4 regions of the Bacillus sp. C-3-6 genome follow, and region 1 is predicted to be linked to each of the others. Evidence: predicted binding sites of a transcription regulator. Region 1 holds the regulator's gene; each other region holds the start of a gene.
The links. Region 1 encodes Rex, which represses fermentation and respiration genes when NADH is low (regulators of the CRP and FNR family bind a similar motif). Its sites were predicted from a motif close to TTGTGAAATATTTCACAA; they were not measured.
Positions count from the first base shown of each region.

Region 1 (7,297 bases):
CAATTTCTTTTGCAAGTAAAAAAATCATAATTTTTTCGCAAATTACTATATAAACTTTCTATATAGAATACTGCCTTTACTATATGAATCGTTGTTTCCCCTACTCGTATGTTACAATATGAAAGACACCCTAAGTTGTTTTCGCTAAACGTACAACTTTTTCCTGTCTCCTACTTTAATTTCAAATACGGATTTACAAAAAAATCATAATTCGAATGAAAGTTTATATCGTAGATAACATATTTACATGTTATCCTACCTCATCTCATACACTAGAGTTAGAAAGGATGGTTAAACTATTTGAAGAAACAATACTGGTGGATTATCGTTACATACATTTTAATGCAGTTATCTGGAATTGTTGGATTACCACTTCTCCTAAAAACAGGACTCTATGATAATAGAGGATTTACCATGGAGGAAAAAGGACAAATCATAACGGGACACTGGGCAATTATTAGCTTCTTTGTTGCATTATGTATCGTACTTTGGTTACTTAGAACAGACATTCGTGACAGGCATTTAGATGCAATGCGCTCTTCTGTTCCAGCTACTATTGGATGGATTTTCATCGGCTTCTTCTTGGCTTTCTTTTCACAAATAGTTGCCGGTATGATCGAGATGCAGCTGCTAGGAATTAAACAAGGTTCAGAAAATACAATGAAACTGATGGAAATTGCAAGAACGACACCTTGGTTCCTTATTGTCGTATCTATAATCGGACCTATCTTGGAAGAAATCGTATTTAGAAAAATTTTATTTGGTACACTTTATAAGAAGTTTAACTTCTTTATTGCAGCTATCATTAGTTCGCTTGTATTTGCAGCAATCCATTTTGATTTTACTCACTTATTGGTATACACTGCTATGGGGCTCGTATTCGCCTTCTTATATGTGAAGACGAAGCGTATTATCGTTCCGATTGCAGCTCATGTTGCGATGAATACATTAGTCGCTATTGGGCAAATTTTTATGAGCAATGAGCAAATTCAAGAAATGATTAAAGAAGCTGAAAAAATGCAAGGCTTTATCGGAGGATTTTTTGTATGAGAAACTCACCATTGTTCATGGCTGCACTATACTTCCTTCTTGGATGTATCTTTACACGCTTCGCCATTACGAACGTAACAGATACAATCTGGAATGTGTGGACAATACTATTTGCAGTTATGGCAACAATTGATTTTAATTTGGCACTTCGCCTTATATTAGTTAAATTCACAAAGAAGAAACAATAATAAAACGCAGAGGTCGCTTCCTCTGCGTTTTATTGTGGATAGTTTTTCAAAAAGTAAACTAATGTTTGTAACTCTACAGCTAAATCAATATGATGAATTCTAATATTCTCTGATACGTTTAATCGTGCTGGTGTGAAATTCAAAATACCATGCACGCTCGTTTCAGCTAATCTATCTGCTACAGCTTGTGCTACTGTAGCCGGTACTGTTAATATTGCCACTTGTATATCATTTGATAATCTCTCTTCTAATTCATCTAAATGGTATACAGGAATGCCCCCGATTTCTGTTCCAACTTTCTCTTCACTAACATCAAATGCCATTTCAATTTTTGTATTATTGTTTTTCGTGAAATTATAATGTAAGAAAGCGGTCCCTAAATTACCTACTCCAATAAGTGCTACACGCGTTATATCATCTTGATCAAGTGTTTCGCGGAAAAATGATAATAAATAATTTACGTTATATCCATATCCCTTTTTCCCTAACGCTCCAAAATACGAAAAATCTCTTCGTATTGTTGCGGAATCTACTTTTACCGCTTCACTCAATTCGGCCGATGAAACACGCTGCTTACCAGAAAGAGATAAGTTTTGGATAAATCGATAGTATAGAGGCAATCTTTTAGCAGTGGCTTGTGGAATCTTTTGCTGATCCATATAACCTCTCCTCTCTTCCTATCTTTATTCATATACTTTAATCAAATACAGAAGTTTAGCACTCATTAAATTCCTTGTATAATAAAGAGAAGAAGTATTCTCTCTTATTTTAAACTATACACTATTTTTAGTATGATTGAGAAATATAAACATGGCAAAGTTAAGAAATTATTTGAGGTGAAAACATTGATTTTATTACAAGTAAATGGACTTTCGAAATTATACGGTGCAGAAACAATTCTTGCAAACATAAAATTGGAAGTACAAACAAAAGATCGTATCGCATTAGTTGGAAGGAATGGAGCTGGAAAATCTACATTATTAAAAATTATCGCTGGTGAGTTATCACATGATGGTGGCGAAATTATAAAACCGAAAGATGTCTCAATCGGGTATTTAGCTCAAAATACCGGCCTAGAAACGTCTTTAACAATTTGGGATGAAATGCTAACCGTCTTTACCCACTTACAGCAAATGGAGACAAAACTTCGAAGGCTTGAGCAAGAAATGGGAAAAGAAGAAAACTTTTCAAACGAAGCTATATATGAAAGATTGTTAGCTGATTATGACCAATTGCAACTCAATTATAAAGATCAAGGTGGATATCAATATGAAGCGGATATTCGCTCCATTTTAAGCGGCCTTGGCTTCCCAGTTGAAACGCACCAGACGACGATTTCTACTTTAAGCGGTGGGCAAAAAACAAGATTAGCTCTTGGGAAATTATTATTAACAAAACCAGACTTACTTATTTTGGACGAGCCTACAAACCATTTAGACATCGAAACATTAACATGGCTTGAGCAATATTTACAAGGTTATCCTGGCGCAATATTAATCGTTTCACATGACCGTTATTTCTTAGACAAACTCGTTACACAAGTATATGAAATTTCGAATAAAGAAAGCAGACGATTTGTTGGTAACTACAGTAAATATTTAGACTTAAAATCAGCATTATATGAGCAAGAAATGAAACGTTACGAAAAACAACAAGATGAAATCGCAAAACTTGAGGACTTCGTTCAAAAGAATATAGCTCGCGCCTCTACAACGAAACGTGCTCAAAGTCGCCGTAAACAACTAGACAGAATGGAATTATTAACGAGACCATTAGGGGATTCTAAGTCAGCATCATTCCACTTCGATATTGAAAAGCAAAGTGGAAATGATGTTTTACAAGTAAAGGATGCAACCATTGGCTATGATGAGGACCCTATAATTGAAAACGTAACTATGCGCTTAACTCGCGGAGATAGTGTTGCTTTAGTTGGTCCAAACGGAATTGGGAAATCCACATTATTAAAATCTATTGTGAATAAGTTACCACTATTAAATGGCGATGTTTCTTTCGGATCAAATGTATCTGTTGGTTATTATGATCAAGAACAAGCAAACTTAACATCTTCTAAACGGGTTTTAAATGAACTATGGGATGAATATCCACTGCAACCTGAAAAAGAAATCCGTACTATACTCGGGAACTTTTTATTTACAGGAGATGATGTACTGAAACCAGTATCTTCCCTTAGTGGTGGACAAAAAGCTCGATTAGCTCTTGCGAAACTTATGATGCAAAAGTCAAATTTATTAATTCTGGATGAGCCTACGAACCACCTTGATTTAAATAGTAAAGAGATTTTAGAGAATGCTTTAATTGATTATCCAGGGACTCTTCTATTTGTCTCACATGACCGCTACTTTATTAACCGTGTAACAACGACTGTGGTTGAGTTATCAACAGAAGGTGCACAGGAATATTTAGGGGATTACGATTACTATGTGGAGAAGAAAAATGAAATGATTGAACGCGCAGCATTTGAACAACAAGAACAGCAAGAAAATCAGGCACCTGTTCAAAAAACTGTAGCTCAAGAAAAATTAAATTATCTCGAAGAAAAAGAGCGTAAACAATTAGAACGTCAACGCACTCGAAAAATTGAAGAACTAGAACAAAACATCGTAAACTTAGAAGAAGAAATTGCTACGTTAGAAGATCAACTTTGCTTACCAGAAATATATGCAGATTATGAAAAAGCGAGTGAAATTACAACTAAAAAACAAACGCTACAAGAACAACTTGAAACGTGTATGGCAGAGTGGGAAGAGCTACATGTATAAGAGTATTTAAATAAGGAAGATGTCTCATCAGTCATGATTTTTGACTATGTGACATCTTTTTTCTTTAAGTACATAAATAATTTTTTGAATATATCAATGGTAACTCGGAATATATCAACCATTTTTCAAATACATCTATCGTAACCCTATATATATATAAACGATTCGACACGAAATATCGATTTACCGACAAGGATTGACAACATCAGCACCCTCTATAATAGAAGGATATTTCAAAATGTTTTTCAGGGATATCTTCTTACTTTTTATTTCCCAAAAAACAATATATTCAAAGGTCAGACTTCATCTAGTTTATCCACAAACTTATACACATATCCACCTTTATAAAATAGCTATCAAAACAACTTTTCCACATTACCCACAACTAACAAAAAAGATATCAACACTTTATATACACAACAAAACCCACATTATCAACAGATAATATGGGTTTTATCCACAAGCTGTGGTTAATTATGTGCATAACTATGCTTCAATATCTAATCCTGGATTCGCATTTAAGGCTAACGTTGCACGCTTGCCTTGTTCATACGCAATTGTCCCTGCCGCTGCAATCATTGCTGCATTATCTGTGCATAAAGATAGCGGTGGAATAATTAGTTCAATGTTTTCTTTTTGTGCAAATTCTTCTTCTAATCGCGCACGAAGTCCTTTATTAGCAGCTACTCCACCAGCAAGAAGTAATTGCTTTACATTATAAGCCTCTGCTGCACGAGCTGCTTTCGTTACAAGTACATCTATTACACTTTCTTGGAAACTTGCCGCTAAATCTTCTGGTTTAATTTCTATACCACGTTGTTTCGCGTTATGCACAGTGTTGATAACTGCTGATTTCAATCCACTAAAGCTAAAATCATATGAATCCGGTTCTAGCCATGCACGAGGCAAATCAATTGTTGGTTCTCCTTCATGTGCAAGACGATCAATATGAGGACCACCTGGATATGGCATAGATAACGTACGAGCTACTTTATCATACGCTTCTCCAGCTGCATCATCTCGCGTTTCACCAATTACTTCAAATGAACCATGTTCTTTCATATAAACAAGTTCTGTATGCCCACCAGATACAACAAGTGATAATAGCGGGAATTGAACTTCTTTTACTAAACGGTTCGCATAAATATGACCAGCAATATGATGAACACCGACTAGCGGAATATCATGTGCAAAAGCTACTGCCTTCGCTGCATTTACCCCAATTAGAAGTGCTCCTACTAAACCAGGCCCTTCTGTTACAGCAATTGCATCAATATCATCAAATGTGATGTTTGCTTCTTTTAAAGCTTCTTCTAACACAACTGTAATTTCTTCTACATGATGACGGGATGCAATCTCTGGTACAACCCCGCCAAAACGTTTATGACTTTCGATTTGTGATGCAACGACATTCGCAATAATTTCCGTTCCATTTTTAACAACCGCTACCGCTGTTTCATCACAGCTTGTTTCAATCCCAAGTATAATCGTATTTTTTTCCATTATATATTCACCCACATTACAAGACCATCTTCCTGATTGTCTGCATAGTATCGTTTACGAATTCCACCATTTTGAAATCCATATTTTTTGTACAACTGCTTTGCTACTTCATTTGATACACGTACTTCAAGCGTCATTGTTTTTACCCCTAGTTCTTTCGCTTCTGAAATAACTGCTTTCAATAAGGCATCTCCTAATTTTTGACCTCGGTATTCTGGCAAAATAGCTATATTTGTTATATGTGATTCATCAATAATTATCCACAATCCACAATATCCGATTACACGACCATCTTTTTCTAACACAATATAATGTGCATGTTCATTCATCGTTAATTCACGGTGAAAGGCATCTGCAGTCCAAGGAGTTGAAAAAGACACTTCTTCAATAGCTACAATTTGAGCAATATCATCAAGTTCCATCTTTCTAAATATCATATCCATCTTCTGCAAGGCCCCTACTTGTTTTGACTTTCTAACCACTTTGTTTCAGCTTCAGCTAAACGAAGATAGCTCGGAACAAACGTATGCACATCTTGTTCTTCTTTTTGTAACCCTAAGAATGCTAGCTCACTTGGTCTTGGATTATTTTTAGTAAAAGGAGCGAATACAGCTTGATCACCTAAATGTTCTATAATTATTTCTTTATGCAATTTAACATCATTACCGATAAATAAAACAGGCTGTCCTTTATCTTTTAACATTTGCAACCAGTCCACAATAAGAATAATTCGGTCTTCTTCTATTGAAGTTAACTGCTCTCCTTCATATGTATATAATCCAGTATAGATTTGCCCACGTCTTCCATCAAATAAAGGACAAATTAATCCATTAAAGTTAGCACCGTTTGCAGCTACTACCTCTAAACTTGATACACCTACAATTGGTATTTGAAGTGACCAAGCTAATGTTTTTGCCGCTGTCACGCCTATGCGAACACCTGTATATGATCCAGGTCCAGCAGCTACTACGATTTTAGTTAATTCCTTCGGTTTTACACCACATTCTTTTAACAGTTGCTCTACAGCTGGCATAAGACGTACAGAATGGTTTTTCGTCAAATTTGTAATAATTTCCCCAATCACGTTTCCTTCCTCAATAAGGGATACACCCATTACGTAATTTGAAGTATCAATTGCTAGTACTTTCATCTTGTAATAGCTCCTCACATAATCTAATATAGCGATCTCCAATTGGCTCGAGTATAATTTTTCTTGCGTCATCTCCCGCATGGAATAAACTAATTTGTAACTTTTCATTCGGTAAATATGCTTCTATTAAATGAGCCCATTCCACTACCGTAATTCCTTCACCGTAGAAATACTCATCAAAGCCTAAGTCCTCTTCGCTTTCTGCTAAGCGATACACGTCCATATGATATAGCGGTAATCTTCCTTTATATTCTTTAATAATATTAAAGGTAGGACTATTTACAACTCTTTTCACTCCAAGACCTTTTGCTAGTCCCTTTGTAAAAGTCGTCTTACCAGCTCCAAGATCTCCTTCTAAAATAATTACATCTTGCGCTTCTACGAGTTCACCTAGTTTTTCTGATAATCTTTGTGTTTCCTCAGAAGATTTTGTTGTTACTTCATATTTTCTCACAGACTTCACCTACTTTACTCACAATGTTCTCTGCTCTTTATTATACAGGTTTTGAATATATAAAAAAGTCCTTAGGATTTGTCCTAAGGATAGTTTGACTGTCTTTATTAGTTTTTTGTTAAAACAAATAAAAAAATACGAAACAACTTGTTTCGTTCTTTTCTTTATATAA
Region 1 is NZ_CM137247.1:248,963-256,259, reverse strand. Features, by position in the region: gene ACW0JX_RS01495 (CPBP family intramembrane glutamic endopeptidase) at 301-1,050, shown strand; gene ACW0JX_RS01490 (YdiK family protein) at 1,047-1,238, shown strand; gene ACW0JX_RS01485 (redox-sensing transcriptional repressor Rex) at 1,268-1,897, opposite strand; gene ACW0JX_RS01480 (ABC-F family ATP-binding cassette domain-containing protein) at 2,084-4,018, shown strand; gene tsaD (tRNA (adenosine(37)-N6)-threonylcarbamoyltransferase complex transferase subunit TsaD) at 4,505-5,521, opposite strand; gene rimI (ribosomal protein S18-alanine N-acetyltransferase) at 5,521-5,964, opposite strand; gene tsaB (tRNA (adenosine(37)-N6)-threonylcarbamoyltransferase complex dimerization subunit type 1 TsaB) at 5,979-6,671, opposite strand; gene tsaE (tRNA (adenosine(37)-N6)-threonylcarbamoyltransferase complex ATPase subunit type 1 TsaE) at 6,652-7,125, opposite strand.

Region 2 (7,297 bases), 1.3 Mb from region 1:
CCGATAAGAAAAAGGGGAATTTTTATGGGCACAGAATTTAATGGTTTATTTGATGAGTGGGCTCATACGTACGACTCATTCGTACAAGGCGAAGATATACAATATAAAGAAGTTTTCGCCCATTATGAGGATATTCTAGAGGATGTAGTTAACAAGTCATTTGGTAATGTATTAGAATTTGGTGTCGGTACAGGTAATTTAACAAATAAATTATTACTTGCTGGCCGCACAGTTTACGGTATAGAACCGTCGCGTGAAATGCGTATGATTGCAAAAGAGAAATTGCCAAAAGAATTTTCGATTACAGAAGGTGATTTTCTTTCGTTTGAAGTCCCAAATTCAATTGATACCATTGTAAGCACCTATGCATTTCATCATTTAACAGATGATGAAAAAAATGTAGCGGTTGCGAAGTATAGTCAATTGCTAAACAAAGGTGGTAAAATAGTGTTTGCTGATACGATATTTGCAGATCAAGATGCATATGATAAAACTGTTGAAACAGCAAAACAAAGAGGTTTTCACCAGTTAGCAAACGATTTGCAAACGGAATACTATACACGCATTCCAGTTATGCAGACTATTTTTGAAAACAATGGCTTCCATGTAACGTTTACGAGATTAAATCATTTCGTTTGGGTAATGGAGGCAACTAAGCAATAGAAAGAGGGATTAGATTGAGAATTGCTGTAATTGGAGCAATGGAAGAAGAAGTACGTATTTTACGTGACAAATTAGAACAAGCAGAGACAGAAACGGTTGCAGGTTGTGAATTTACGAAAGGACTATTAGCAGGACATGAAGTAATCTTGTTAAAGTCTGGTATTGGTAAAGTAAACGCAGCGATGTCAACGACAATTTTATTAGAAAAATATAAGCCTGAAAAAGTAATTAATACTGGTTCAGCTGGTGGATTCCATCATTCTCTAAACGTTGGTGATGTAGTTATTTCCACTGAAGTTCGTCACCATGACGTAGATGTAACAGCATTTAACTATGAATATGGTCAAGTACCAGGAATGCCGCCTGGATTTAAAGCTGATGAGGCGTTAGTTGCATTAGCTGAGAAATGTATGCAAACTGAAGAAAATATTCAAGTTGTAAAAGGCATGATTGCAACAGGCGATTCATTTATGAGTGATCCGAACCGCGTTGCAGCCATCCGTGATAAATTTGAAAATCTTTATGCGGTAGAAATGGAAGCAGCAGCTGTCGCACAAGTATGCCACCAATATGAAGTTCCGTTTGTTATCATTCGCGCACTTTCTGATATTGCTGGTAAAGAATCAAATGTTTCATTTGATCAGTTTTTAGATCAAGCAGCTCTTCATTCTACAAACTTTATCGTAAAAGTGTTAGAAGAGTTAAAGTAATGTAACAAAAAGGCAACTGTCTCATATAAAGAAAATACATACAGTTGCCTTTTCTTTATTGGCAAACAAGGGGGAGAACACGATGAATGTATATCGTGGAGTTCATGAGTTAATTGGTCATACACCAATTGTAGAAATTACTCGTTTTTCACTTCCGAAAGGGGTCCGCTTATTTGCAAAGCTTGAATTTTATAACCCAGGCGGAAGCGTTAAGGATCGTTTAGGAAGAGAATTAATCGAAGATGCGCTAGAAAAAGGGCTTGTTACCCAAGGTGGAACAATTATTGAACCGACTGCTGGGAATACTGGTATTGGACTGGCACTTGCAGCATTAGAACATGATTTACGTGTTATCGTTTGTGTACCAGAGAAATTTAGTATTGAAAAACAAGAATTGATGAAAGCACTAGGTGCAACGGTCGTGCATACACCGACTGAGCAAGGAATGACCGGTGCAATTGCAAAAGCAAAAGAATTAGTAAATGAAATACCGAATTCATACTCTCCAAGTCAGTTTGCGAATGAAGCAAACCCGCGTGCTTATTTCAAAACACTAGGTCCTGAACTTTGGGATGCACTGAATGGAGAGATTAACATATTTGTTGCTGGAGCAGGAACTGGCGGTACGTTTATGGGGACTGCATCTTATTTGAAAGAAAAAAATATAGATATTAAAACAGTTATCGTAGAGCCAGAAGGATCTATTTTAAATGGTGGTAAGGCTGGTTCACATGAGACCGAAGGAATTGGACTGGAATTTATCCCGCCATTTTTGAAGACATCTTATTTTGATGAAATTCATACGATTTCTGATCGGAATGCATTTTTACGAGTGAAAGAATTAGCGCAAAAAGAAGGACTTCTCGTTGGGAGCTCTTCAGGAGCAGCATTTCATGCGAGCTTACTTGAGGCAGAGAAGGCAGCACCAGGTACAAATATTGTAACCATTTTTCCTGATAGCAGTGAGCGCTATTTAAGTAAAGACATATACAAAGGATGGGAATAAAAAATGAGAGCAAAGACAAAGTTAATTCATGGTATTCGCATAGGAGAACCTTCAACTGGATCTGTAAACGTACCGATCTATCAAACAAGTACGTACAAACAAGAAGCGGTTGGTAAGCATCAAGGATATGAATATTCACGTACAGGCAACCCAACACGTGCAGCTTTAGAAGAAATGATTGCCGTATTAGAAAATGGTCATGCTGGATTTGCATTCGGTTCTGGAATGGCTGCTATTACAGCGACAATTATGTTGTTCTCAAAAGGTGACCACGTTATTTTAACAGATGATGTTTATGGTGGAACGTATCGTGTTATTACGAAAGTATTAAACCGCTTCGGTATTGAACATACATTTGTAGACACAACAAACTTAGAGGAAGTTGTAGAAGCAATTCGTCCAAATACGAAAGCGATCTATGTGGAAACACCAACGAACCCACTACTAAAAATTACTGATATTAAGAAAATATCTACTCTTGCTAAAGAGAAAGATTTATTAACAATTATTGATAATACATTCATGACGCCATATTGGCAGTCGCCGATTTCTTTAGGAGCAGACATTGTACTTCATAGTGCAACGAAATATTTAGGAGGTCATAGTGACGTAGTTGCAGGTCTAGTAGTGGTAAATAGCCCACAACTAGCAGAAGACCTTCACTTTGTACAAAACTCAACAGGAGGTATTCTTGGACCACAAGATAGCTTCTTACTACTTCGCGGTTTAAAAACGTTAGGAATTCGTATGGAAGAACATGAAACGAATTCACGCGCTATTGCTGAATTCTTAAATAATCATCCAAAAGTAAATAAAGTATATTACCCAGGTCTTGAATCACATCAAAACCACGAATTAGCAACAGAACAAGCAAATGGATTTGGTGCTATTATTTCGTTTGATGTAGATAGTGAGGAAACATTAAATAAAGTACTTGAGAAACTGCAATACTTTACACTTGCTGAAAGCTTAGGAGCAGTAGAAAGTTTAATTTCTATCCCATCTCAAATGACACATGCATCAATCCCAGCAGATCGCCGTAAAGAATTAGGAATTACAGATACATTAATTCGTATTTCTGTCGGTATTGAAGATGGTGAAGATTTAATTGAAGATTTAGCACAAGCGCTAGCGTAATAAAAAATGCACTGCTAATGTGGAGCAGTGCATTTTTATTATGTTAATTTGTGAAACATTTCACAAATTAGACATACACAAATGAAATGATTTCATGTATATTGAATTCATGAAATGTTATTCACGAGCAAACTTGTGAAATGTTTCACAAACAATGGGATTCATGTAGGACGGTAACTCTATTTTTTTTCGCTAATCGGGACTTATTATGACCTATAGGGACTTATAAAGACCGTGATAACAGAATAGGAGGAAATTTGCATGGTAGTCAAAGAGAAAGTTGTAAATGAAATGCAAGAGGTAAAAGAGATGATTGATATGTTAGTAAATAACGGTCAACAAGCTTTACAAGCATTAGAAAGTTTTACACAAGAGCAGATTGACAACATTGTTCATGAAATGGCATTAGCAGGTGTTGATCAACATATGCCACTTGCAAAATTGGCTGTTGAAGAAACAGGCCGTGGTGTCTATGAAGACAAATGCATTAAAAATATTTTTGCCACTGAATATATTTGGCATAGTATAAAGCAAAATAAAACGGTAGGAATTATTCACGAAGATCCTCATGAAGAAATAATAGAAATTGCAGAACCTGTCGGTGTAGTAGCTGGGGTAACACCAGTAACGAATCCAACGTCGACAACAATGTTTAAAGCGTTGATTGCGATAAAAACGAGAAATCCAATTATTTTCGCATTTCATCCTTCTGCACAAAATTGTTCGGTGGCAGCAGCGAAAACCGTATATGATGCAGCAATGAAAGCTGGTGCACCAAAACATTGTATTCAATGGATTGAAAGACCGTCTGTCGAAGCGACGAAACAATTAATGAACCATGAGGGTGTGGCACTCGTTCTAGCAACTGGAGGCGCTGGTATGGTGAAATCAGCTTACTCTACTGGAAAACCAGCGCTAGGTGTAGGTCCTGGTAATGTACCGTGTTATATAGAAAAATCAGCACATGTAAAACGAGCTGTTAATGATTTAATTTTATCGAAAACATTTGATAACGGTATGATTTGTGCATCGGAACAAGCAATCATTGTCGATAAAGAAATCTATGATGATGTTAAAACAGAAATGATCGAAAACAATTGTTACTTTGTAACAGAAGAAGAAAGAAAAAAATTAGAAAAGCTCGTTATAAATGAAAATACATGTGCAGTAAATAGTGATATTGTAGGAAAATCAGCACAGTATATTGCCGAATTAGTTGGGATTACTGTTCCTGAACATACAAAAATGCTTGTAGCTGAAATTCAAGGTATCGGAGCAGCATACCCGTTATCTCGTGAGAAACTGAGCCCAGTATTAGCCTGTGTGAAGGCGAATTCATTAGAAAAAGGATTTACATATTGCGAAGAAATGTTGAACCTCGGTGGTTTAGGACATTCAGCAGTTATTCATTCTACAAATAAAGAAGTGCAAAAGCAATTTGGATTACGTATGAAAGCTTGCCGTCTCATTGTAAATGCACCTTCATCACAAGGTGGAATAGGGGATATATATAACGGATTTATTCCATCACTTACACTTGGTTGTGGTTCTTACGGAAAAAATTCAGTTTCCCAAAATGTAACAGCGACTCATTTATTAAATATAAAAAGGCTGGCAAATAGAAAAAAGAATATGCAGTGGTTCAAATTGCCACCAAAAATTTATTTTGAAAAACATGCTACAGCGTATTTAGCAAATATGCCTAACATTTCACGTGCATTTATTGTAACGGATCCTGGAATGGTTGAACATGGCTATGTGGATACAGTCACGCACTATTTAAACAAGCATGCAAATGATGTGAAAATTGAAGTTTTCTTTGAGGTCGAACCAGATCCATCAGATGAAACTGTCTTTAAAGGTGCGGAAATGATGAGAAGCTTTAAGCCAGATGTAATTATCGCACTTGGTGGTGGTTCAGCTATGGATGCAGCAAAAGGAATGTGGTTATTCTATGAGCATCCAGAAACGACATTCTATGGCATTAAACAGAAGTTTTTAGATATAAGAAAACGTACATGTAAATATCCGGAATTAGGAAATAAGGCGCAGTTTGTTGCGATTCCAACAACATCAGGAACAGGATCAGAAGTGACACCATTTGCGGTTATTACAGATAAGAAAAATAATATAAAGTATCCGCTCGCAGATTATGAATTAACACCAGATGTAGCAATTGTTGATCCGCAATTTGTAATGACAGTACCACCACATGTAACAGCAGATACTGGTATGGATGTTTTAACACATGCAATTGAGGCGTATGTGTCTGTTATGGCAAATGACTATACAGATGGATTAGCATTAAAAGCTATTGATCTCGTATTCAAATATTTACCGAGAGCATATAAAGATGGAAATGATGAAGAAGCACGGGAAAAAATGCATAACGCTTCTGCAATTGCAGGGATGGCATTTGCAAATGCTTTTCTAGGTATTAATCACAGCTTAGCACATAAAATTGGTCCAGAATTCCATATTCCGCACGGACGTGCAAATGCAATTCTTATGCCGCATGTAGTCCGCTATAATGCTATTAAGCCAAGAAAACACGCATTGTTCCCAAAATATGAGCACTTTGTAGCAGATGAACGCTATGCACATATTGCGAGAATGCTCGGGCTTCCAGCAAGCTCAGTAGCAGAAGGTGTGGAATCACTCGTCAAAGCAATTATTGAGCTTGGAAAAAGCTTAAATATTAATATGAGTATTGCCGGACAAGGGGTAGATAAAGAGCAATTTGAAGAGGTTGTTGGAGTATTAGCAGAAAGAGCTTTTGAAGATCAATGTACAACTGCTAATCCAAAGTTACCGCTTATTTCAGAGCTGAAAGAAATTTATATGGAAGCATATAAAGGTGAATAATGATTAAAAAAGAGCCGCAGTAAAGCGGCTCTTTTTTTGTTGGAAAACATCTCCCAGAATGGCTGTATTTACTGGTCTTTCAGTTTCATAGAATATGATAAAGTGAAATGGAGGAGTGAGAATATAATGAAAGAATTACAAGGGAAAATAGAAGATTATACTAGGTTCGGACAAATTCTTCTCGCTGTAAGTACATTGTTAATGGGTGGCTTGTTGATTCCGGATGGAGCAAAAGAGACAATCCAATTTTTTGTTATGATGGGGAGCATCGTTATATTTTTAAGTTTATCGTTCTTTTTCTTTCAGCGTGTGAAAGTGATGCGTGACCAGTTAGAGGAAAATGAATGTGAATAATATTGTTAACTAGAGCGCGGCGAAAAGAAAGAATCTTTTTGTCGCGCTTTTTGTTTTTTGTAGAAAAATGTATGCGTTTCATGTTGACAATGATAATCCTTATCAATTAAAGTAGAATAGTAGTTAATGATTATCATTATCAATTAGAGGTGAAGGAATGAAAAAATCTATTACGCTATTTACAGCGATTTTATCTATTTTTTTCTTGTTAATAGGTTGCAGTGCCAAAGGGGACGAAAAAGCGTCTGCAACCAAAATAGAAAAAGGAAAAGAAAAAATTGAAATTACCGACCTGTCAGGGAGAAAGGTAACATTCGATAAAGTACCAGAAAGTTTTGCAACATTAAGTATGGGAGACATGGATATTATTCATGCTTTAGGTGGAAAAGTAGTAGGTCGTCCGGATACGAAATTAACTCTTCCAGAGGAGTTAAAGAAAGCAAAAGTAATCGGGAATGCACATCAACCGAACTTTGAGCAAATTGCTAGTTTAAAGCCCGATGTACTTGTTGCTAACAATGGATTCCAAAAGAATGTGCCAACGGTTGAAGGACAGGGAACG
Region 2 is NZ_CM137247.1:4,142,518-4,149,814, reverse strand. Features, by position in the region: gene ACW0JX_RS21310 (class I SAM-dependent DNA methyltransferase) at 25-663, shown strand; gene mtnN (5'-methylthioadenosine/S-adenosylhomocysteine nucleosidase) at 678-1,373, shown strand; gene ACW0JX_RS21300 (O-acetylserine dependent cystathionine beta-synthase) at 1,456-2,379, shown strand; gene ACW0JX_RS21295 (bifunctional cystathionine gamma-lyase/homocysteine desulfhydrase) at 2,383-3,516, shown strand; gene adhE (bifunctional acetaldehyde-CoA/alcohol dehydrogenase) at 3,778-6,381, shown strand; gene ACW0JX_RS21285 (YrhC family protein) at 6,508-6,735, shown strand; gene ACW0JX_RS21280 (ABC transporter substrate-binding protein) at 6,893-7,297, shown strand, end outside.
Region 2: adhE (bifunctional acetaldehyde-CoA/alcohol dehydrogenase) is a predicted target of Rex. The motif match lies at 3,565-3,582, and genes of this name have one in related genera.

Region 3 (7,297 bases), 850 kb from region 1:
GCAATTTATGGGATCCACGGTATAGTTTAGTCCAACGTGCACGTACCATAGCTGACATATTTGGCATACAACCTGCACATAAGGCGGATAGAAATAGCGTCCAATAAGGAGCTTCATATTTCGTACATAGAAGTAAGAGGATCGTAAAGAAAACACTGATACCTGTAGTCGGAAGAAGTATGCGAGATTGCCCTAATTGATCGGCCATCCGAGAAATATGAGGAGCTAGTAAAGCAGATGATAATGTAAAGGTGGCTGCAACAGCTCCAGCAAGCCAATAGTCACCACGTAACTGAGATAACATTGTAACAATACCAATGCCCATCATTGATATGGGCATCCGAGCTATAAACCCTGCTAAAGAGAATCCTTTTGTACCAGGAGCACTGAAAATCTCACGGTAGGAATTAAACATAATAATCACCAAAGTATTTGACGTTTGCATATACATTCTTCATTCTTTTAAATCCTCCTCTGTTTCATTAATACCTTCTATAAAAAGGGACAGTGAGTCAATGTAGGATATAGGTAAGAAGTTATATTATCTTGTAAGCTAGAAATAATTGACATACGCACCGTATGTAAATATCATATTGACATACGGTGCGTATGTCAATTGAAATGTTTTATCTCTGGATAGAGAGCCGATGTTTAAAGGAGTTATTCTTTTATATAGAGAACGATACTATAGTGCAATTCATTTTGAATAAAGAGAATGAATAGAAGTAGGAGGAAAAGATGATTAAAAAAACGAGAGCAGAAATGATTACTGAAACACGTGCTAAATTGCTGAGTGCAGCAAGAGAGGCCTTTGGTACAGTTGGATATGTAAATACGTCTATGGATGATTTTACAGCATCTGTCGGTTTAACACGTGGTGCAATTTATCATCATTTTGGTGATAAAAAAGGATTGTTAGAAGCAGTTGTAAAAGAAATTGATATCGAAATGGATAATAAATTAGGGAAAGTATCAGATGAAGCGGAAGGAAAATGGGAAGGGTTTGTTGGACGTTGTCGTGCGTATTTAACGATGGCACTTAATCCAGAAATTCAGCGAATTGTACTTCGTGATGCACCAGCAGTATTAGGAAATAGTTATTATCAATCATCGCATTCGCAATGTTTAACGACGATGGCGGAGATGCTTCAGCAATTAATGAAAGACTGTATTATTGAAAAGACGGACTGCGAAGCTTTAGCAAGATTCATAAATGGTGGACTAGTGGACCTTGCTTGTTGGATTGCGAATTCTGAAGATGCAGAAGCACATTTGTCTAAAGCTTTGCATAGCCTATCACTTATATTGAATGGTTTATTATTAGAAAAGAATGCATGATTTTGAATAATATCTTTTTATTAATATACGGTAATAGTTAAAAGGGAGGTGGTAAAGTATATGCTAATTCATTTATGTCACCGTAGTCTATATAGGCCAACTGACGTCCAGCGTATAAGGAGATAATGTGTTAGTTTGATTATAGAAATTGAATTTAGTTATAGGGAATAATCAAATCACATTCTTTTTATTCACAATCTAAAGAAAACGCCTCCATTGAAATTGATTCCACACCTATTCTAATAACTTTACACTCTATGTGAAAAAGTTCACAAATAGGTCATAATTTGTGAAGTAATTCACAATAATACGTGCTACAATATGAATGTAAAGAAGTTAAACAACATTAAATTAGTATTTTAATTAATTACTTAAACAATCATAAAAAATAGATGTGAACAATAGAGAGGGGAAATTACCATGAAAAAAGGTATCAATCGTGTAGTATTAGTAGGAACAGGAGCTGTAGGTTGTAGTTACGCTTACTCAATGATCAACCAAGGTGTAGCTGAAGAGTTCGTATTAGTAGATGTTAATGAAGCAAAAGCAGAAGGGGAAGCAATGGACTTAAGCCATGCGGTACCATTCTCTCCATCACCAACAAAAGTTTGGAGCGGTAGCTATGCAGATTGTAAAGATGCAGATTTAGTAGTTATCACTGCTGGATTACCACAAAAGCCAGGTGAAACTCGTTTAGACTTAGTTGAGAAAAATACAAAGATCTTTAAACAAATCGTTCGCGGTATTATGGATAGTGGATTCGATGGAATCTTCTTAATCGCAACTAACCCAGTTGACATTTTAACTTACGTAACTTGGAAAGAATCTGGTTTACCAAAAGAGCGCGTAATCGGTTCTGGTACTACTTTAGACTCTGCTCGTTTCCGTTACATGTTAGGTGACTACTTAGATGTAGATCCACGTAACGTTCATGCTTACATCGTTGGTGAACACGGTGACACTGAACTTCCAGTATGGAGCCACGCTACTATCGGTGTACAAAAACTAGAAACAATCTTAGCTAACAACGAACAGTACAATCAAGAAGACTTAGATAAAATCTTCGAAAACGTACGTGATGCAGCTTACCATATTATCGAGCGTAAAGGTGCAACTTACTACGGAATCGGTATGTCACTACTTCGTGTAACTAAAGCAATCTTAAACAACGAGAACAGCGTATTAACTGTATCTGCATACCTTGAAGGTCAATACGGAGAGAAAGATGCTTACGTAGGTGTTCCAGCTGTAATTAACCGCGAAGGTGTACGTGAAATCGTAGAACTTGAGCTAAATGAAGATGAAAAAGCGAAATTCGCTCATTCTGTAAAAGTATTAAAAGAAACAATGGCACCAGTACTATAATAATTGCTAAATAATTCAGAGGTGGGAAACTGCTTCTTACCTCTGAACTTATATAATTTAATATAAATTCCTTTTCCGGTTTCCCTTGTATATCCCCAATATACCCCTTTTGCTGGATAAGGGTCGTTTATAGAAAAGAGCACTCTACTTTACGTAGAGTGCTCTTTATTATCCCGCATTAACGGGCAGTAAGATCCCCACCTCAAAATGCAGCGAAAGCAAAGAAGTTAGTTTGGTGATCAACTGCCCGTAAAAGCCCGATTGGTGAGGGCTGATAATCAGTGAGGGATGAACACCCCCCCACTGATTAAAGTTTCACTTTATCATTTTTTAGGCGTTAATCCCAATTTCTTTAAAATATCTGTCAGTGTACCGCTTTTTGATTTTTCTACAGGTGTTTGTGATTTAGATGCATCTGGCCCTTTTTTCAAGAAGTTCTTTTCAACGAAGCGAATATCTTTTTCGTCGACAATCCCATCTTTATTAAGGTCTCCGTCTTTTACAGTTAGTCCTTTTTTACCATAGTTGCTAGCGATAATTTCAGCATCTTTAATATCGATTACTTTATCAGCATTTACATCGCCGGCAAGGTTTTCGTCAGGTCTTGCATAATAATATTGGCCAAGCAGCTTACCGTCTTTTTCAGTACCAAGTTTCGTTGTTAGGCGGCTTGTTAAATGTCCTGGCACTTCTACATATAGGTTATAGTCGCGTTTATTAACTGGAAGTCCATTTAGTTTGAAGTACCCATATTTATCTAGTGAACCTTCAAACTTATGACGGTAAGAATCAGTTGCGTATACTTTTACGCCAAGCTTTGCATAATCAAACTTTTCATCTAAATATCCACGTTCATTTAAGAATGCACCAGGTTTAATATTTCCTTCTACTAGTGAATTTAAGGACATAACTGAGAATGTTTGATCTTGAAGTACACGCATTCTATTTGGTTCTGATTCACCTTGTTTCCAGTAAACAAAAATTGGTGACTCTAATTGAGCGTTTGCTTCATAAAATTCATCATTTTCTACTTTGAAAGTTACATCAATGAACGGGAAATCACCATCTAATCCAGCAAAGTTTTTGTCATCGATAGTGCCGCCAACTGTAACCGAACCTGCCTCTAGTTTCGGTTCATTTACTTTTGCGGTTACTCCTTTTTCGGAAAGTAGCTTTTCAAAAGCAGGATTAAATTTTGCATTTGCAAATTTGAAGTTCTTCTCTAGGAAGTTTACATTAAATTGCCCAGCAACAAATTGTTTTACGTGTTTTGCGTTTAGTGTTACTGTGAACTCGTCATTTTTATATAATTCTTTTTTATCGTAACTAGCTTTCGCATATTGAGCACCTTGTGGGATAAACCAGTAGTTATTTACACCGCTTGGATAGTCAGCTCCTGCAGTTGCATAATCGAAAATATATACGCCTGTGTTCATTGGACCTTCCGTTCTGAAGGAGTCAGGTGTAATGCCAACTTTAAAGTCGCCATTTGCATTAATCGGTAAAAACTTATGCAAGTATGGAGAATAGTCATAGTACATAACGCCATTCGCTTCTTGCGTAATGTTTAATCCTTTTCCTTTTAAGTAGTCAACGTTTGAATCGTATACATTTCCTTTAATCCATAGTGCTTTTTTGCCATCTTCTACTGTATAATTTTCTTCATTTAACTCGTAAATACCAGGTTTTAATCCAGTTAGTTTCACTTCTGGTGGGGTATTATCAATTACAACATAATCACCTTTTACACGTGCTTTCCCAGCCTTATCATAACCGACAAACTCAATTGTGTAGTCTCCTTCTGGTAAGTTGATTTTCTCATCACCAATTGGTTTTGCAGGATCATTTGTAAAAGGATACACTTTTCCATTAAAGAATGAGTCTAAGTAGTAATACACATCAGTTTTTAGTCCACTTGTGTTTAATGTCCCAATGAAGCCCAGAGCTTTATCTGTTTTGGAATCTTTTACGATAAGATCTAACGTTTCAAGTTCGCTGTTTAATTGGAATGCCCCGTGAACATACGATTCACCGTATGGATTAAATTTAGATGTATCAGTTGAAATTGCTTTTCTTGATAGTATTGTATTTTCAATACCAGGCTCTGATACACGAATAGAGAATGGGATTTGATATGTTTCTTCTTTATTTTTCGTGTTCGTAATATGAATATATCCTTCATATCGGCCTTGTTTTACACCGGCTGGAACATTAATTTTTGCTTCAATTTCACCTGCTTTGCCAGCATCAAGAGTAATTGTTTCTGGAGCAGAGATTTTTACACCGTTTGCGACAGCATCGTTAATAGTAGACGAAGCTGGTGTATAAGAAATTTCTGTTTTAAATTCTTTTTTCTCTTGTTTATTATGATTAGTTACTTTTATATTTCGTTTTTGTTCAAGAGCTTCACCGTCTTTTTGATAAAACTTACCGAATGCAATAGATCCAGTTTCTTCGGGCACTTCAATTACTTCATCATTTACAACAGTTTGTGTCGTATCTAATACTTTAAAGCTTGTTTCTGTACGAACGGCGTTGTAAGCATCTACTCGCCCAGCTCCAACTTCATACACCGAATATTTTTCTTTTAAATCATCAGCTGTGTTCATAAGAGACGCTTTTACATCGAACGGAGAGTAGTCTGGGTGTTCTTGTAAAATTAGAGCAGCAACGCCAGCAATATGAGGGGAAGCCATAGATGTTCCTTGCATACGCTCATAGGAAACAGCGTAGTTTTCACCCTCTTGCGGGTCGTTAATATATTCAGGAACTGTTGAAAGGACAGCGACACCAGGCGCTGTAATATCAGGCTTAATATCATCATTTGCTGTAACAGGACCGCGTGAGCTAAAGTCTGCAAGATGATCGCCTTCTGTTTGAATGTAATTAATTTCATCGAAAGTTAAGGATGTGCTACCTTGTTCAATTTGAGCTTTTAGTTTTTCACCGTCTTCTTTCGTTAGGCGGAATGCTGGAATGTATTTTGTGCTTTCACCAACGTAGAAAGGAATTTCTCCATCCACGTTGTTATAAATAATAACGGCCTTTGCACCTGCTTGTTTTGCGTTAGCAATTTTTTCATCAAATGAGGTTGTACCACGTGCAACGAGAGCGATTTTTCCTTTTACATCTTTTTTACTAAACTCGTCAGACGTACCGATTCCTACAGATTCAATAGGTAAAGTTTGTCCCTTGAAATCTTCTATTTTATCAGTGAAGTTTTTGCCGAACAAAATTAGGTTAGGGAATTGTAATTGTCCAGCATGACCTGATAGTTTCGGTAAGGAAATAGAGCTATCACTGGCTCCAACCGTAATAGCAAATGGCGAAGCACCTGGTGATCCGAGTGTTGATGGATTCGGTCCAGAGTTACCAGCAGCAACGACTGTAACAACGCCTGAAAGCATCGCGTTATTAACAGCGATAGATGTTGGATCAAGAGGATTGTTGCTATCATCACCTAACGATAAGTTAATAACGTTCATACCGTCAGAAATAGATTTATCAATTGCAGCGATAATACCTGAACTATCTCCACTTCCGTATGGACCGAGTACACGATAGTTATACAGTTCAATGTCAGGTGCAACACCTTTTACTGCTGAATCAGATTGGTTCTTCTTTTGAGCAGAAACGATACCTGCTACGTGAGTGCCGTGGGCTGTGTAGAAGGCAGAACCACGGTTATCAAATTCAGGAGCACCAGATTGTTGCCATTCTGAATAAGTAGTTTCCATTGGATCTGCATCATTATTAATAAAGTCCCAACCCTTTACTGAATTTGGATCTACTTTGCTAGAGTCCTCGCCAGGTTTTGCGCGATAGCCTTTATATACGTCTTTTAAGTCAGGATGATTGTAATCAATACCTGTATCTAATACGCCAACTTTAATTCCTTTTCCAGTAATGCCCTCACTATGTAACTTATCTACTCCAATTTGCGGGATGCTATCTGTTAGTTTTTGAGGTGCTTTTTGCTCAGCTTGTTTTGGTAAATTTAATTTCACTTCGTAATCTTTCCAAATGCGTTTTACAACACCAATTCGTAACAACTCTTCAACTGTATTTGCTGGTAATGTCATCGCAACACCATTTATCGCATGCTTATAAGAACGTTTAATTTGTACAGATTGGAAGTTTCCTGATTTTACTGATGGGCTGAATTGATAAAGACGTTTTAGTCCTTTTTCGAATTCTTCATGTTCTTGATCAATACGTGCTTTTATATTTTCAGGAGCAGCTTGTAATCCTTTTTCTTTTTGTTTTAATTCATTAATCTTTACTGGTGCAGTTTGAAATTCTACAATGATATTTATAGGCTCAGAACTACTCGTATTAATATCTGGTGAAATTGTAAAACCAGGGTTGGCATCTACCGTTTGTAATGCTAGGCGTTGTTCTTTAGAAAGCTTCGATAATATAGAATGAGCATTTGAAGATTCAATTTGGTTAATAGGACTTTCAGCAAGTACATTGAACGGAATGGCAGTTGAAAACAGAATGCCAGCCGTTACAATTCCAGTAACAAAACGGTTTTTCTTTTTCATTTATAGGCCTCCGATAATTTATATTTTAAAAAATTATTTCTCCACAC
Region 3 is NZ_CM137247.1:4,625,705-4,633,001, reverse strand. Features, by position in the region: gene ACW0JX_RS23815 (MFS transporter) at 1-415, opposite strand, end outside; gene ACW0JX_RS23810 (TetR/AcrR family transcriptional regulator) at 739-1,338, shown strand; gene ACW0JX_RS23805 (L-lactate dehydrogenase) at 1,759-2,703, shown strand; gene ACW0JX_RS23800 (S8 family serine peptidase) at 3,027-7,250, opposite strand; gene ACW0JX_RS23795 (CalY family protein) at 7,284-7,297, opposite strand, start outside.
Region 3: ACW0JX_RS23805 (L-lactate dehydrogenase) is a predicted target of Rex. The motif match lies at 1,626-1,643, and genes of this name have one in related genera.

Region 4 (7,297 bases), 670 kb from region 1:
TTAAAGTTGGCGGAAAAGCAGATGTTTTTGTTGCGCCTACAAATTATGATGAAATTCAAGAAGTTATCAAATATGCGAACGAATATAATATTCCAGTTACGTTTTTAGGAAATGGATCGAATGTCATTATTAAAGATGGTGGAATTCGCGGGATTACAGTAAGTTTAATTCATATTACAGGTGTTACTGTAACAGGAACGACGATTGTAGCACAGTGTGGTGCAGCAATTATTGACGTATCACGTATTGCCTTAGACCATAACTTAACGGGTCTTGAGTTTGCTTGTGGTATTCCAGGTTCAGTTGGTGGAGCGTTATATATGAATGCTGGTGCTTACGGTGGTGAAGTATCGTTTGTGTTAACAGAAGCTGTCGTAATGACAGGTGATGGAGAGCTACGTACTTTGACGAAAGAAGCATTTGAATTTGGATATCGTAAGAGTGTATTTGCTAACAACCATTACATTATTCTTGAAGCGAGATTTGAACTTGAAGAAGGTGTACGTGAAGAAATTAAAGCAAAAATGGATGATTTAACGTTTAAGCGTGAGTCAAAACAGCCTCTAGAATATCCTTCATGTGGTAGCGTATTTAAGCGTCCACCAAATAACTTTGCTGGTAAGTTAATTCAAGACTCAGGACTACAAGGTAAGCGAATTGGTGGAGTGGAAGTTTCTTTAAAACACGCTGGATTTATGGTGAATGTTGATAACGGAACAGCACAAGATTACATCGATTTAATCCACTTCGTACAAAAGACAGTTGAAGAGAAATTTGGCGTGAAGTTGGAGCGAGAAGTAAGGATTATTGGAGAAGATAAAGAATAACGAAATACGTATGAAGATATGAATTATTTTAAAATAATATTTGGGTATTGTTGACAATTTGTTTTCAATTCAATATAATGGCTAATAATTTAACAAATAACATACGTTGAAAGAGCCCAGTAGCAGTTTGTCACTGTTAACGAGAGAGCTAGGGGTTGCTGGAACCTAGCACAAACAAACTTGCGAATTACACTCTGGAGTATCTTAGGTAATGCTAAGCGGACTAGCAATCGATATTATTGCTAAGAGTGGTATGAGTAGCTATGCTATTTATGCAAACTGGGTGGTAACACGGTGAATAATCGTCCCTATGTCTATCGTAGACATAGGGGCTTTTTTGTTTTTAAAAAATAAAGGGGATGACAAAAGATGAATATTATTGATGAATTAGAATGGCGTGGCGCCGTTAATCAGCAGACTGACGAAGAAGGCTTACGTAAGCTAGTAGAAGAGAAAAAGATTTCACTATACTGCGGAGTTGATCCGACTGGTGATAGTATGCATATCGGACATTTGATTCCGTTTATGATGATGAAGAGATTCCAATTAGCTGGCCATCATCCTGTTATTTTAATTGGCGGGGCAACAGGAACAATTGGTGATCCGAGTGGACGACAATCGGAGCGTCAACTTCAAACGTTAGAAGTGGTTCAGCATAATGTAGATGCGTTAACAGCACAAATGAAAAAGCTATTTGATTTTGGCGGAAATAGCGAAGTGAAGATGGTAAATAATTATGATTGGACACATGAAATAAATATTATTGAGTTTTTACGTGATTACGGGAAAAACTTTAGCATCAATAGCATGTTAGCGAAGGATATTGTAGCAAGCCGTTTAGATACAGGTATTTCTTTCACAGAATTCACATACCAAATTTTGCAAGCGCTGGATTTCCATCATTTATACACGAAAGAGGATGTTCAACTTCAAATTGGTGGTAGTGACCAGTGGGGAAATATTACGAGTGGTTTAGATTTAATTCGTAAGTTAGAAGGTCATGAGGCGAAAGTATTCGGATTAACGATTCCGTTATTATTAAAATCGGACGGTACGAAGTTTGGTAAATCAGCAGGTGGTGCGGTTTGGCTTGATCCCGAAAAAACGACACCGTTTGAATTTTACCAGTTCTGGGTAAATACAGATGACCGTGACGTAATTAAATACTTGAAATACTTTACGTTCTTAACGAAAGAGCGTATTGATGAATTAGCAGCGAAGGTAGAAGCGGAACCTCATAAACGTGAAGCGCAAAAAGTGTTAGCGGAAGAAATGACGAAATTCGTTCATGGAGAAGAGGCATTATTACAAGCTGAGAAGATTACAGCAGCGTTATTTAGCGGGGATATTAAATCGTTAACAGCTGATGAAATTGAACAAGGCTTTAAAGAAATGCCTACGTTCCAGTCTTCAAAAGAGACGAAAAACATCGTAGAGTGGCTAGTCGATTTAGGAATTGAACCATCTAGACGACAAGCACGCGAAGACATTAATAATGGTGCGATTTCTATGAATGGTGAAAAAGTAACAGATGTGGGTACGGATGTTACTGTAGAAAATTCATTTGATGGAAGATTTATTATTATTCGTAAAGGGAAGAAGAACTACAGCCTTGTGAAGTTAGGCGAATAGTTTGTGTGAAAGGATGGGAGTAGGAAGAATACTTCCATCTTTTCGTATACACAATTTGGACATAAAATAATCAGTAAATTTAGATAATTAAAAGGGTTATATTATTCTTCTGCCGAATAAATAAGTTAGAGAAAATTACGGATAAAAATAGCCCGAACCATGCTGGGCATGATTCGGGCTTATATTCAGATTAGTAAGCTAAGCTGAATAGACCTTTAATATGTGATAAGTAACGAACGTTACTTGCTTCTTTCATTAATGATGCTGGTAAGCCTTTAAGTGGAGTATTGCTTGCTCCAATTGTAGCAACCGCATCTTTACGTCCTAGACTAGCAAGTGTTCCAGAGTTTACAGGTGCGAACTCTTCGAATGCTTTGCCTTCTAGTGCTGCGTATAAGTTGTATCCAATTAACTCACCCATTTGCCAAGCGATTTGTGCAGTTGGTGGGTATGGACGACCGTCTGGAGAGAAGACAACAGCGCTGTCTCCAGCAACGAATACGTCTTTGTGAGAAGTAGATTGTAGGTATGCATCAACTGTTGCACGTCCACGGTTAACTTCAAGACCTGATTCACCGATTAATGGGTTACCTTGAACGCCACCTGTCCAAACGAATGTGTTAGCAACAAGTTTTTGACCGTCTTTTAAGTCGATTTCATTGCCAGCAACGTTTGTTACAGGAAGACCTGTTAAGAATGTAACACCGCGTGCTTCTAGGCTAGTAGTTGCACGTTCGATTAAGTGGTCTGGTAATACTGGAAGGATTTTTGGACCTGCTTCAACAAGAAGAAGTTTAACTTCTTTTGGATTTACGCCGTGGCTTTTTGCAAGTTTAGGCATAATGTCAGCAAGCTCACCAACTAGCTCAACGCCAGTTAATCCGCCACCACCGATTACGATTGTAGCATCAGCTTCGTTTTTCGTTTTCGCGTATTCACGAATACGGTCTTCAACGTGTTTGTAGATTTTGTTTGCATCAGCAGCAGATTTTAATACCATGCTGTTTTCTTCTAGTCCTGGAATACCGAAGTAAGCAGTTTTACTTCCTAAAGCAACTACAAGTGCATCGTAAGATAAAGTAGTGCCGCCAGCTAGTTTGATTTCTTTGCTATCAACTGAGAATGACTCAACTGTTGCAATTTTAAGATCGATATCTTTACCTTTGAAAAGCTTTGTAAGTGGCATTGCAATTGCTTGCTCAGACACGTTACCAGCTGCAAGGCGGTGTAATTCAGTGATGATTTGGTGTGTTGGGTATTGGTTAATCACTGTAACTTGTGCTTCTGATTTGCTGTAATATTTACGTACGTTTAAAGCGGCAAGAAGACCGCCATAACCAGCGCCTAAGATGACAATTTGTTTTGACATAGTATGATATCCCCCGTCTTTACTAATTGTTGTTATAAGTTAAATTATTTATTGTTACGTTCTGCACTAATTTGAAGATATGCGTTCACAAAGCGGAACATTTTTTGTGCTTGTGGATCTTTTAGTAATTTTAATAGACCGAATAGGCCGATAACTTCAGTACTTTCGTCAGCACGATCTTTCGCTTCGATTGCAGTTGCAGCCATGCTTTTCACTGTATCTTTTACAGGTTCTACAAGCTCTGTAATTGCACCAACAGTGTCGCTTTTTAATACTTCATCAGTAGCAACAGTTTGAGCGAAGTCATAAGACTTAGTTAAAATGTTAACAAGCTCAGTTAATTTTGGAAGCTGTTCTACTAGTGTTGTTAATGATTCTTGTACCTCAGGTTTTAACAACTGATCAAGTACATCAAGTTGTCCTTGGCTAGCAGAAATTTGTACAGTTTCTTGTTCTGGCTTTGTTTGAGTCATAGTTTCTGGCATCTCCAATTCTCCTTTACGATAGCAATACTCTTATTTTTTATAAGTAAGATAGTAAACGTTTACGAAACTTTATGCAAAGTTTCACAAAACACAATAAAATGCCTTTAAATTTATGACAGCAAGTAAGCTGCAAACATAAATCTAAAACCATAACGTCTTACTTATTATTTATGAACTGTCCGATATATGGCTTGTCCGCATAATGGAAAAGCTCCGTTACCGGAAAGTGTATATAATATATATCCTATATTATATACTATATACACCTATGTTAACATAAAAATGATTCCTAATTATTTGATATTGAGTGTATAACGTAGTGCTGACAAGGTATGAAAGCGTATAAAATATTTTGTTTCAGTTAGAAATGTACATATATATATAGAAAAAAAGGAAAAAACGAACAAATTCATGTTCGTTTTTTCCTTTTTCCTATTATTCACCTTCTGCAATTAGCATCGATGTGTTACCTTCTTTTTCAAGATGGCATTCGCCCCAAGAACAAAGAGAGTCAAGAATGGATTCTAAAGACCAACCGTAGTCGGTAAGAGAATATTCTACTTTCGGTGGGACTTGGTTGTATACTTTTCTTTGAATGACCCCGTCGTCTTCTAATTCACGTAATTGCTGCGTTAACATTTTTTGTGTAATACCAGGCATGGAGCGTTTTAATTCACTCGTTCTCTTTGTACCTTTCGTTAAGTGACAAAGAATAACAACTTTCCATTTGCCGCCGATAACTTCTAAAGTCGCCTCTACAGGAATATTGTATTTCTTCATATGAACCCCTCCCTTTTTGAGTAAAGTAAGTTTAATAATACAAATGTTACTTTTTAGTACCTATAGCACTTTAAAGTACGTACTTTTTATTATGTTAAATATGTTTCATAATAGCACATGTAAGAGGCAAATGAGTAGTACGGTACCAAAAAGTGACTATGTTACTTTTTAGTGCCTATCGTACTTTAAAGTGCGTTCTTCAAAAAAGGAATGAAACCATTCATAATAGCATTTGTAAGTATGAAATATATTTTTTAGAAGATAAAAGGGCCTTTTTATCATACTATTATGATTGGATTTCTTGTAATAAGGAGGAATTCAATTGAGTTCATATACAGTACCATCTTCGGAAGCTCAGACGAGCCGAAGAAGTATGTTTGCTTTATTAGCGCTAGCAATTAGTGCGTTTGGGATTGGTACGACCGAGTTTATTAGTGTCGGTTTACTACCATCTATTTCAAAAGATTTAAATGTTTCGGTTACAACAGCCGGTTTAACGGTTTCCTTATATGCGTTAGGAGCAGCGGTAGGAGCTCCTGTTTTAACAGCGTTAACGGCTAGTATGTCGCGGAAGACATTATTAATGTGGATTATGATTATTTTCATTATTGGTAATGGCATTGCGGCGGTAGCAACAAGCTTCACTGTATTAATTATCGCAAGAATTGTATCTGCGTTTGCACATGGTGTGTTTATGTCAATTGGATCTACAATTGCAGCTGCAATCGTACCAGAGAATAAACGTGCTAGCGCAATTGCGATTATGTTTACTGGATTAACAGTTGCGACTATTACTGGTGTGCCAATTGGAACATTTATCGGTCAAGAGTTTGGCTGGAGAGCGTCATTTATGGCGATTGTCGTAATTGGAATTATTGCTTTCATCGCAAACAGTATACTCGTCCCATCTAATTTAAAAAATGGTGTACCTGTATCGTTTCGTGATCAATTTAAATTAATTAAAAATGGAAGACTATTACTTGTTTTCATTATTACTGCACTTGGATACGGTGGTACATTCGTAACATTTACGTATTTATCACCCCTATTACAAGAAGTAACAGGATTTGAAGCAAGTACCGTTACTATCATTTTATTAGTGTACGGAATCGCAATTGCGATAGGGAATATGGTTGGCGGGAAATTATCGAATCATAATCCGATTCGAGCGCTATTTTACATGTTCTTTATTCAAGCGATCATATTATTTGTTTTAACATTTACAGCGCCATTTAAAGTAGCTGGATTAATCACAATTATTTTCATGGGACTATTCGCATTTATGAATGTTCCAGGGCTACAAGTATATGTAGTTATATTGGCAGAGCGCTTTGTTCCAAGTGCGGTTGATGTTGCTTCAGCAATTAATATTGCCGCATTTAACGGAGGAATCGCTTTAGGTTCTTATATAGGTGGCCTTGTAACGAATTCGTTAGGATTAATCCATACTGCTTGGGTAGGCGGTCTTATGGTAGTAGGTGCCGTGATTTTAACAGCATGGAGCATGACATTAGAAAAAAGAGATCAAGTAAAATAAAAGGAGAGAAAATAAAATGAAAAACTTACAAAGTAAAACAGTATTAAATAATGGTGTAGAAATGCCTTGGTTCGGTTTAGGTGTATTTAAAGTAGAAGAAGGACCAGAACTTGTAGAAGCTGTAAAATCAGCGATTAAAGCAGGATACCGTAGCATCGATACAGCTGCAATTTACGGAAATGAAAAAGCTGTAGGTGAAGGAATCCGTGCAGGTATTGAAGCGACTGGTATTTCAAGAGAAGAATTATTTATCACTTCAAAAGTATGGAACGCAGATCAAGGATACGAAGAAACAATTGCTGCATACGAAGAGAGCTTAAAGAAATTAGAACTAGATTATTTAGACCTATATCTTGTTCACTGGCCTGTAGAAGGAAAATATAAAGATACGTGGAGAGCGCTAGAAACACTTTATAAAGAAGAGCGTGTACGTGCAATTGGTGTAAGTAACTTCCAAATTCATCACTTACAAGATGTAATGAAAGATGCAGAAATTAAGCCAATGATTAACCAAGTAGAATATCACCCTCGTTTAACACAAAAAGAATTACAAGCTTTCTGTAAAGAACAAGGTATTCAAATGGAAGCATGGTCACCACTTATGCAAGGTCAATTATTAGATAATGAAACATTACAAGAAATCGCTGAGAAACACGGTAAAACAACA
Region 4 is NZ_CM137247.1:4,801,340-4,808,636, reverse strand. Features, by position in the region: gene murB (UDP-N-acetylmuramate dehydrogenase) at 1-827, shown strand, start outside; T-box leader at 925-1,140, shown strand; gene tyrS (tyrosine--tRNA ligase) at 1,197-2,459, shown strand; gene ACW0JX_RS24820 (NAD(P)/FAD-dependent oxidoreductase) at 2,650-3,828, opposite strand; gene ACW0JX_RS24815 (DUF1641 domain-containing protein) at 3,873-4,313, opposite strand; gene ACW0JX_RS24810 (winged helix-turn-helix transcriptional regulator) at 4,749-5,093, opposite strand; gene ACW0JX_RS24805 (MFS transporter) at 5,467-6,630, shown strand; gene ACW0JX_RS24800 (aldo/keto reductase) at 6,647-7,297, shown strand, end outside.
Region 4: ACW0JX_RS24815 (DUF1641 domain-containing protein) is a predicted target of Rex. The motif match lies at 4,383-4,400, and genes of this name have one in related genera.